Regions from separate parts of the Paenibacillus rhizolycopersici genome, predicted to be linked through region 1. Evidence: a T-box and tRNA genes for the amino acid it is inferred to sense, from the RefSeq annotation. Region 1 holds a T-box; the other holds one or more tRNA genes.
What was found. A T-box is a leader RNA that pairs with one kind of tRNA and senses whether it is charged. The one in region 1 lies ahead of IM700_RS16735 (valine--tRNA ligase), so its partner is inferred to be a tRNA-Val.
Positions count from the first base shown of each region.

Region 2: it encodes a tRNA-Val, which carries the amino acid that the T-box ahead of IM700_RS16735 (valine--tRNA ligase) is inferred to sense. The anticodon was not compared.

Region 1 covers NZ_JADCNN020000017.1:26,957-31,380, reverse strand. Annotated here, with positions in the region: gene IM700_RS16745 (RluA family pseudouridine synthase) at 1-181, shown strand, start outside; gene IM700_RS16740 (LysM peptidoglycan-binding domain-containing protein) at 331-1,776, shown strand; T-box leader at 1,861-2,119, shown strand; gene IM700_RS16735 (valine--tRNA ligase) at 2,236-4,424, shown strand, end outside.
Region 2 covers NZ_JADCNN020000036.1:5,262-9,685, reverse strand. Annotated here, with positions in the region: gene IM700_RS22240 (DUF3892 domain-containing protein) at 62-301, opposite strand; gene IM700_RS22235 (GNAT family N-acetyltransferase) at 373-855, opposite strand; gene IM700_RS22230 (hypothetical protein) at 1,067-1,324, opposite strand; tRNA gene IM700_RS22225 (tRNA-Val) at 1,494-1,566, shown strand; gene IM700_RS22220 (metallophosphoesterase family protein) at 2,561-3,442, opposite strand; gene IM700_RS22215 (DMT family transporter) at 3,447-3,770, opposite strand; gene IM700_RS22210 (HAD family hydrolase) at 3,793-4,424, opposite strand, start outside.

The DNA.
Region 1 (4,424 bases):
TGCAGCCGGACATCCGCTCGTAGGTGACGCGCTGTATGGCGGCAATACGAAGTGGCTGTCTCATCAGGCGCTGCATGGGGAGCGACTTTCGTTCCCGCATCCCCTCTCCGGAGAAGCCGTGGAGCTTGAGGATCCATGGCCCCCGGCGATGAACCGTCTGCGAGATCGCTTTAGCTTATGAGCGCCCTTGAACAGCAAGGCTTTGTCTAGCGCGTGGGCAAAAAGCTGGCATGCACTCCTTTTTGAAGCATATAGATTAAACGAGGATGATTTGGATCATGATTCATCGATTTTAAATCACGTTTGGATATGCTGAAGGGAGGTAACGTGTTGGCTGATCAATCCTATGGTCTCAGGTTTGATATTTACGAGCGCATACATCTTTCTGAAGATGTGATCGGCATTGAAGAGTTGGAGGAGATCGAGCTCTATCCGAAAATCCAGGTGATTCCCGGGGAAGAGTATGCCGCGCTGCGCGGCCATTTGCTGTTGTCGGGGTTGTACCGGGGAGAAGGGGAGACACGGGAGCTTGCGCATTATATTCCCGTAGAAATTACGATACCGCTAAGTCGGGTCAACCGGTTAGAGGATATCACGGTCGAAATTGAAAATTTCGATGTTGACCTACTCAGTTCGCGGAGTTTGAACATTACGGGCGTATTGTCGCTTCAAGGAGTTGAAACCTCCTCCTTGTTATCCGAACAAGATGCCTGGAAGGATCGAGAATTTACCACGGCTCATGTTGTACCCGCCATCCGAGGCGAGGAATTGGTATCAGATTTGGATACGGGCACGGCAGAGTTGGAGGCTCTCGAAACGGAGCCGGAATCGGAACGGGATGCACTAAGCCCAGCGCCATTGCTAGCGGATGAGGTGCGTCAAGATCCGGTGTTCTCCTGGAATTCGTTAGCAAGAGAGGATGCGGACAAAGAGCAAGAGCCGGAAACGGAACCGGAACTGGAGTTCGAGTTGGAGCAACAAGACTCACAGGTTCCGCATGTACCTCAATTTGCTTCGTGGCAGGCGTTTCCAGATGATGTGCTGAATGCACAAAAACGAAGTGCGGACGAGCCGCAGGAGGTTCTTTCCTGGACCGAGGACGTTTCGGCATTTCAGGAGTCCGACCCTTGGGCGGACAAGGAATCCGTTGCGAACTTTGGCTCCGCTGCGGAGGCCTTTGCGGATCACGCGGAGGAATCGGACGCCAACATATGGTTTAAGGATGAGGTTCGCCCGACGGACGATTTCCAGGCGACCGAACGTGCCAGTGAGTCCGTAGAAGCGGAAGCTGCGGATTCTGGGGTTGCGTACGAAACAGGCGAGGAAGTCCCTGCAACCCCAAACGAGGCGGTAAGTGAGGTTGCCGATGAGTCTGAAGCGGCGGTCGAGGCGGATTATCAGCCGGAAGAGAAGAAAGAAATGAAGATCGCGCTTGGGTCCAAAAAGAGTGCTGACGAGAGCGGAAGAGAAGGTTTTGGGTTAACGAAGTTGATCTCTTCATCCTCGAGGGTAGCTCGGGAAGCACTGGAGGACGCTTCGGATCTTCCGATTGCCGGCAGTGAACAGGGAGAAGGCGAAGAACTGCGGTGGAAGAACCTGTTTATCAGCAACGAAGATCAAACTCCTTTCCGCAAAGTACGGCTGGTCATCGTGCAGCGCGAGGAAACGCTAGACGATATCGCTCAGCGCTACCACTTGAGCTCGCGGGAGTTGCAGTTGTATAACCGACTCGCTGAGCACCAGGTCAATGAGGGGCAAATCTTGTACATTCCTTAAGACTAGACAGCGAAAAAAGGCGGATGATTGACTCCCGTTCCTTTCCAAGTTATGATAATATAGATTCAATCAATAAGATCTATGTCAAAGACTTGGAACGGGAAGAGTAGGCAGCATACCCTTCAGAGAGCGGAACCCACGGCTGAGAGTTTCCGCAGGACATGTAGCTCGCCGAAGTCGCCCGGGAGTTGTTCGTTTGAGCCGTTTTACGATGGTTAGAACGGACCGGTAGCAGCCGTTATCTGCATGAGTGTCGCATGTCATGGGCCGGATTCCGGAAGGGCCGGATGCCGATGTGCGAAACAAAGGTGGTACCGCGAAAGTAAAGCCTTTCGTCCTTTGAGACGAAAGGCTTTTTTTGTTTTTCTTAGACATCAAGAATAAAGGCGCAAAGCCGACAACAGACGACTATCTTGGGATCGCCAAGGCTATGCTTATTTGTAACGGAGGTTGAATAGGATGACAGAAAATCAAGATCAACAAGCCTTGTCGGCAGAAATGCCGACGACGTACGATCCGAAAGCGGCGGAACAAAAGTGGTACCATTATTGGCTGGAGAGCGGGTTCTTTAAAGCGGGACAACGGCCGGATGCCAAGCCGTATACGATCGTGATCCCGCCGCCAAACGTAACGGGGATGCTGCATATCGGGCATGCGCTCGATTTTACATTGCAGGACATTATGACGCGCACGAAGCGGATGCAAGGTTACGATGCGTTGTGGCTGCCTGGCTCTGACCATGCGGGGATTGCGACCCAAACGAAGGTGGAGCAGAAGCTACGCGAGCAAGGCGTAACGCGGTATGACTTGGGCCGTGAGAAGTTCCTGGAGAAGGTGTGGGAGTGGAAGGACCAATATGCTGCCACCATTCATGAGCAATGGGCTAAAATGGGCTTCTCCCTCGATTACTCGCGTGAGCGTTTTACGTTGGACGAGGGACTTTCTCAAGCGGTTCGCGAGGTTTTCGTTAAGCTCTACGAGAAGGGCTTGATTTACCGCGGGAAATATATTATCAACTGGGATCCGGCAGCACGCACGGCCCTCTCCGATATCGAGGTTGAATACAAAGAAGTCAATGGGCATCTCTACCATCTTCAGTACCCGCTGAGCGACGGGAGCGGCCATATCACGGTGGCGACGACGCGTCCCGAAACGATGCTGGGCGATACCGCCGTCGCTGTTCATCCGGAGGATGAACGGTACCGTCATTTGGTCGGCAAAACGTTACGTCTGCCGATCGTTAACCGTGAAATACCGATTATCGCTGACGAATATGTCGAGAAGGAATTCGGCAGCGGCGCTGTGAAAATCACTCCAGCGCATGACCCGAACGACTTTGAAGTAGGTTTGCGCCATAATTTGCCGCAGATCAACGTCATGGATGAAACCGGCACGATGAACGGTGAAGCCGGTAAATATCAAGGGTTGGACCGCAGCGATTGCCGTAAGCAAATCGTCAAGGATTTGCAGGAGATGGGCGTTCTGATCAAAATCGAGGATCACCTGCATCAGGTCGGCCATAGCGAGCGGACCGGTGCGGTTGTTGAACCGTATTTGTCCACCCAGTGGTTCGTCAAAATGAAGCCACTCGCTGAAGCGGCGATCGAAGCGCAACAATCCGGGAAAGGCGTTAATTTCGTGCCGGACCGTTTTGAGAAGACCTACTTGCACTGGATCGAAAACGTACGTGATTGGTGTATTTCCCGCCAACTCTGGTGGGGCCATCGCATTCCGGCCTGGTATTGTGAGGCAACCGGAGAGATGGTTGTTGCCCGCAGCGAGGAAGAAGCGCGCGCCAAGCTGGGGCGTGATGATCTGAAACAGGATGAAGACGTGCTCGACACCTGGTTCAGCTCGGCCCTCTGGCCGTTCTCTACGCTGGGTTGGCCGGATGAGAATAACGAGGAATTCAAACGGTACTTCCCGACGGACGTGCTCGTGACGGGATACGATATCATTTATTTCTGGGTAGCCCGGATGATCTTCCAGTCCCTGGAGTTTACCGGCGAAATGCCGTTTAAAGACGTGCTGATGCACGGCCTTGTCCGCGACAGCGAAGGACGCAAAATGTCCAAGTCGCTGGGGAATGGCGTTGACCCGCTCGAGGTCATCGAGAAATACGGCACGGACGCGATGCGCTATATGCTGTCTACCAGCAATACGCCGGGGCAGGATTTGCGCTTCCGCTGGGAACGGGTTGAGCAAGCTCGCAATTTCGCCAACAAAATTTGGAACGCTTCACGTTTCGCTTTGATGAACCTGGAAGGCGTGAAGTATGCCGATATTGATATTAGCGGTGATCTGTCTACGTCCGACCGCTGGATTTTGCACCGGATGAACGAGACGGCCAAGGAAATTACCCGCTTGATCGATGCTTACGAATTCGGGGAAACCGGTCGGCTGCTGTACAACTTCATTTGGGACGATCTGTGCGACTGGTATATCGAATTCGCCAAGTTGTCGCTGTACGGGGAAGATGCTGCGGCTAAGCAGAAAACCCAATCGGTACTCGCCTTCGTGCTTGACCGTACGCTGCGCATGATCCATCCGTTTATGCCGTTTATTTCCGAGGAAATATGGCAGCATTTGCCGCATGATGGCGAAACGATCATGCTTGCGGCTTGGCCGGAGTACGACGCTTCGTTAGA
Region 2 (4,424 bases), on a different contig from region 1:
GAAAACAACCCTGCGGGCATTTACGCCCGCAGGGTTCATTCGTTTATGGTTAGGAACAACGTTATTCGAAACCAGGCAAGTTGTCGAGGTTATTGGACGGGTCTCCGTCGGCATCGCCACGGATATACATTTCTCCGTCCCGCCCCTTAAACACGTTGACGCCGGCGATCGCACCGGCCTTAACTTCCTGCAGGGCTTGCTGGTAATCAAGCACGCGTCCGCTGGACGTTTTAAACGCCTCCAAATCCCCGTCTCCGTTCTTTCGCACGGCAATAAACGTTTCTCTGGTATTCAGGGCCATCGGCTAGCTCATCTCCTCTTCATTCAAGTTAGACCTAGCTTGCCCCGAAACCTCAAAACCTATGATTATGATTACGATTTCAACGGTTTGACCATCCGGACGTGTGGAATCCCGGCATCATCGAAGGGCTCGGTCGAGATCGTCTCATAACCAAGTTTGGCATAAAACCCTTCGGCATGGCACTGTGCGTCCAGGACCGATTTTGTGAGGCCCAGCTCCCGAGCCAGCTCCTCCAAGGCAAGCAGCAGGATTTTGCCCACGCCCTTTGAGCGAAATTCTTGGCGTACGGCGATCCGCTGCATTTTGGCCGCATTGTCTTTATAGTAAATCAGCCTGCCCGTCGCGGCATAGGCTCCTTCCATTTCGATCAGCACATGATGCACATCTGGATCGATCTTGTCGTATTCGTCAATCTCCAAATCGATGGGGACCTTCTGTTCCTCGACGAACACCTCTTTACGGATGTCCAGGCATCTTTGAAGTTGTTCCTCGTTATCTACGTGAATGATTGTTGCAGCCGACACTTCGTTCCCCTCCCAGCATTCCTTGTCCATTGGTTTGTTTAAACTGCATCATTATACAAAAAAATCATTTTCATGTATAGTTATTCTAAATGGATATCGGCTGAAAGGAGCTGGCATAAGGGTTATGGTCATGGGCATAACGATAACCGCTGCGGTGCTGATCGCGGTTTTGTTGATCGTCTCCATGTTTTATGTGACGAAGAAAGGCTATTCCCGCAAGTGGGACGAGGAATAAAGCTTGTTATTCCGTAGAATAAACGTCCTCCACAATCGTCGGTGAATAAACGCCATCCGATACCGAAGGCCCAAACGGCCAGGGAAAGGCGCGAGCCTGCCGGTTCATCGTCTCCGTGTCGGGTGCCAGACGGCAAGCGCTGGTTAAGGCCAGCAGGAGGACGGCTCCCGCCACGGCTACCCATAGGGGCCAGGGCCGTTTCGTCCCGTTGGGTCGTGACGGGTTATGATGGTGGTCATGGGGATTACGGTGGGTTTGATGCATCTGAACATCTTCCTTTCCAAGCTTGGTGCGTTTCTGACGTCATACGTATCCTGACCGGAATTACGCTCCTCCTCCATTGTTGGCAGGGTCCCGGCCCCTTATACTTCAAGGAAGTATTGACAAGAACCCTGCTGCCTGATAAGATAAATTTTGTCTTCACTATAATTTTGATCTGCTAGCTCAGCTGGGAGAGCACCATCTTGACAGGGTGGGGGTCAGTGGTTCGAGCCCACTGCAGATCATCACAAAAATCCCTTGAAGCGTAAGGCTTCAGGGGATTTTTATTTCTTAGGTCTGAATTGGCCTATGATACGAATTTCATAGTCCAAAGAGTTTCTTTTGGGAGCGTCTCCGTCGTCGTGACCCCATATGATTGTAGCCAGCGGGCAGACGGCCAAGATATTCCCTGATCGGCGCTCTGGATCACCAGCAACCACAAGTGGGCAATCCTTATACTCCCCCTCGATACATATGAAAAAAGACCACTGAGGCTTATGCCCTGGTGGTCTTATACTCATTCTATTGCTTCGTCTTTTTCGAGGTATCTGCATCAGCAAATTCCGCATTCAGATTTGGATCCCCTAATTTCTTTTTTACTTGCTTGGAGCTGTGCTTCGCATCATTCTTCTTGTTCAACTCACAATACACCTCCTGTAAGTCGTATTATGCGGCGAGCAACTTCGCTCTATGCGTTGGGTGGTCGCGGATAATGACTCGCCCATAACTTACCGCCCCTTTACCGCTTAGCGGTGGAATTGCGGGGGGGGGGGCTTCCTATATAGTCAGAACAAAAGGGCTAACGACTCCACGGCTCTTCAACCCCCTCGACCTAATCCAGGTATCTCCAAAGTCCCAGTCGTTTCGTTGCTCCCAAACTTCTAACGGACCGTAGGGACCTTATTTGCTTATTTCCCGGTGATTTCCCGGGCTAACGGACTGGTGCGACCTTATTTGACCCTTTAGGCGATCATTTCACCTCCATTCACCCAAATAAGGTCTCTGAGGTCCGTTAGAATGGGGAGGGCAACATCAGAACCCAAATAGCGGCTCTGGTGTCCGTTAGCACAGCACCGCTACCAGCAAACAGCAAACGGGCTCGCTGCTCGTTGCGCGTTGCTTGTTGCTTGTTGCATCGCTCTAGCTCGCCATTGCACCGCACGCCAAAAACGCGCGCCAAAACTGGCACGCGTTCCCATTAAAGTGTCCTGCTCGTCTCCACGTCGGACCGATCTTCTACTAGCCTCGCGGGTAATCCACCCGAAACTGCGCCGCCTCCACCCATTCGCCGCGGGTAAAGTCCCGGCCACGCACGAGGACATGGTCGCGGTAAACCTCTACGTAGAAGCCTTGGCTGCCATCCTTGTGTTCGTCTTCATCGGTCCACAGGTAAGCAACCGAAGCGGCATTGAACATCGCCGGCCCTTCGCCTCGAACGCCAAAAGAAGTGTTAGGTGCATCCAACTCCCAATGGGTATGCCCCGTGAACAGGATCGCCTGCGGATAACGGGCGAGTACGGCAAGTAGTTCGGCGTCCTGCACGACGCCATACCAGCGTTGTGCTTCATAAGAGCCGGCCACCGTGTTCATTAGCGGCTGATGCAGGAATACAAATACTGGACGGTCCGCCGCAGCGCTCTCCCCCAGCTTATCGTCCAACCAGGCCAGCTGCTTTTCTGATAAGGAGCTAAATAACTCCAGCCCCTCCTCCGTTCCGAGGAAGACGAAATGATAGCCGTCAATCCAATGATCATGATAGATGCCCTCCGTGCCGGTACCGCGCAAAAACTGCCCCAAACGCGCCTCCCAGTTCCCCAACGCGACATCGTGGTTGCCCATCGTCACATACAGCGGAGGTAATGTCCCACCAAACTGCTCCCAGATTCGGTTCCAGGCTTCATACTCCTCCGGGAATCCATGATCGGTCACGTCTCCCGCATGCATGATTCCGGCGCTTCCGGCACCATTTTCCGCGATATCCCGTAAAGCCTGTTCCAGGTTAACATTATGCGTATGCTGCCCATCTGTCCGGACATGCGTATCGGTGATCACCTGAAAAGTTAGCAGAATCCCTTCGTCCCGCTGACCTTTCCCTACCTGCAACTCATTTCGATCCACCATTTCTTTAACCTCCCTCGCCGCTCAAATTCAACCCGATGACGCCGAGAACGATCACCCCGATCCACAAGATCGAGGGTACCGACAATTTCTCCTGAAACAGAATTCCGCCCGCGACAGAGATCAACACGATCCCGATTCCCGACCAAACCGCGTAAACGGTGCTCACCTTCATATACCCCAGCGCAAAATTCAAGCAGGTAAAACTGGCCCCGTAAAAAAGAAACATCAGTACCGAGGGAACCAACCGGGTAAAGCTATCCGACAGCTTCATCGATACCGTGCCGGACAACTCCAGCACGATGGCTAGAGCCAGGAATAACCAACCCATTTCTTCTTCCACCTTTCCGGAATTACCGAACTTCCCCGAGCCGGAGCTCGCGATAACTGGTCATCACGACATCCGCCGACGGGAAGCCCTCCTTCCCCGACGTATGACCCTCATCCAAGGCGATGGCCGCAGCCGCCCCGGCGGAGCGAGCCATCTGCATATCGCCGTCCGTATCGCCAATGACGGCTACCCGAGCCGCCTCCACACCAAGTTCACGGCAAGCTAACTCCACCATGTCCGGAAAAGGCTTCCCCCAGTTCACCCGATCCGCGCCAACACATACGGAGAAATAGGGGCGAATCCCGAGCCATTCCAGATGTTTCTCCGCCGCCGCCGTTTCATCGGAGGTGACAATCCCAAGGCGGAGCCCCGCCTGACCGCATTGCTCCAAGAACGGCAGCACTTCTGGCAGCAGCCGAGCCGTGCGAGAACCCTCAAGTGCTTCGTCCGCGGCCACGCGACTCTGCGCCGCCAGCACCTTTGCTTCCGCCCAGGAGAGGCCTGCCTTGTAACCTTCCATTGCCAGCAGCGTCAGCAGATCATCCACCGTGCCCATCGACAACGGACTGTTCCGATCATACCCGGAGATCTGCCCTTCCGCGTCGTAGCTGATTCCCCAGACCTGCAACTGATCGGCAGATAGCGGCGATCGTT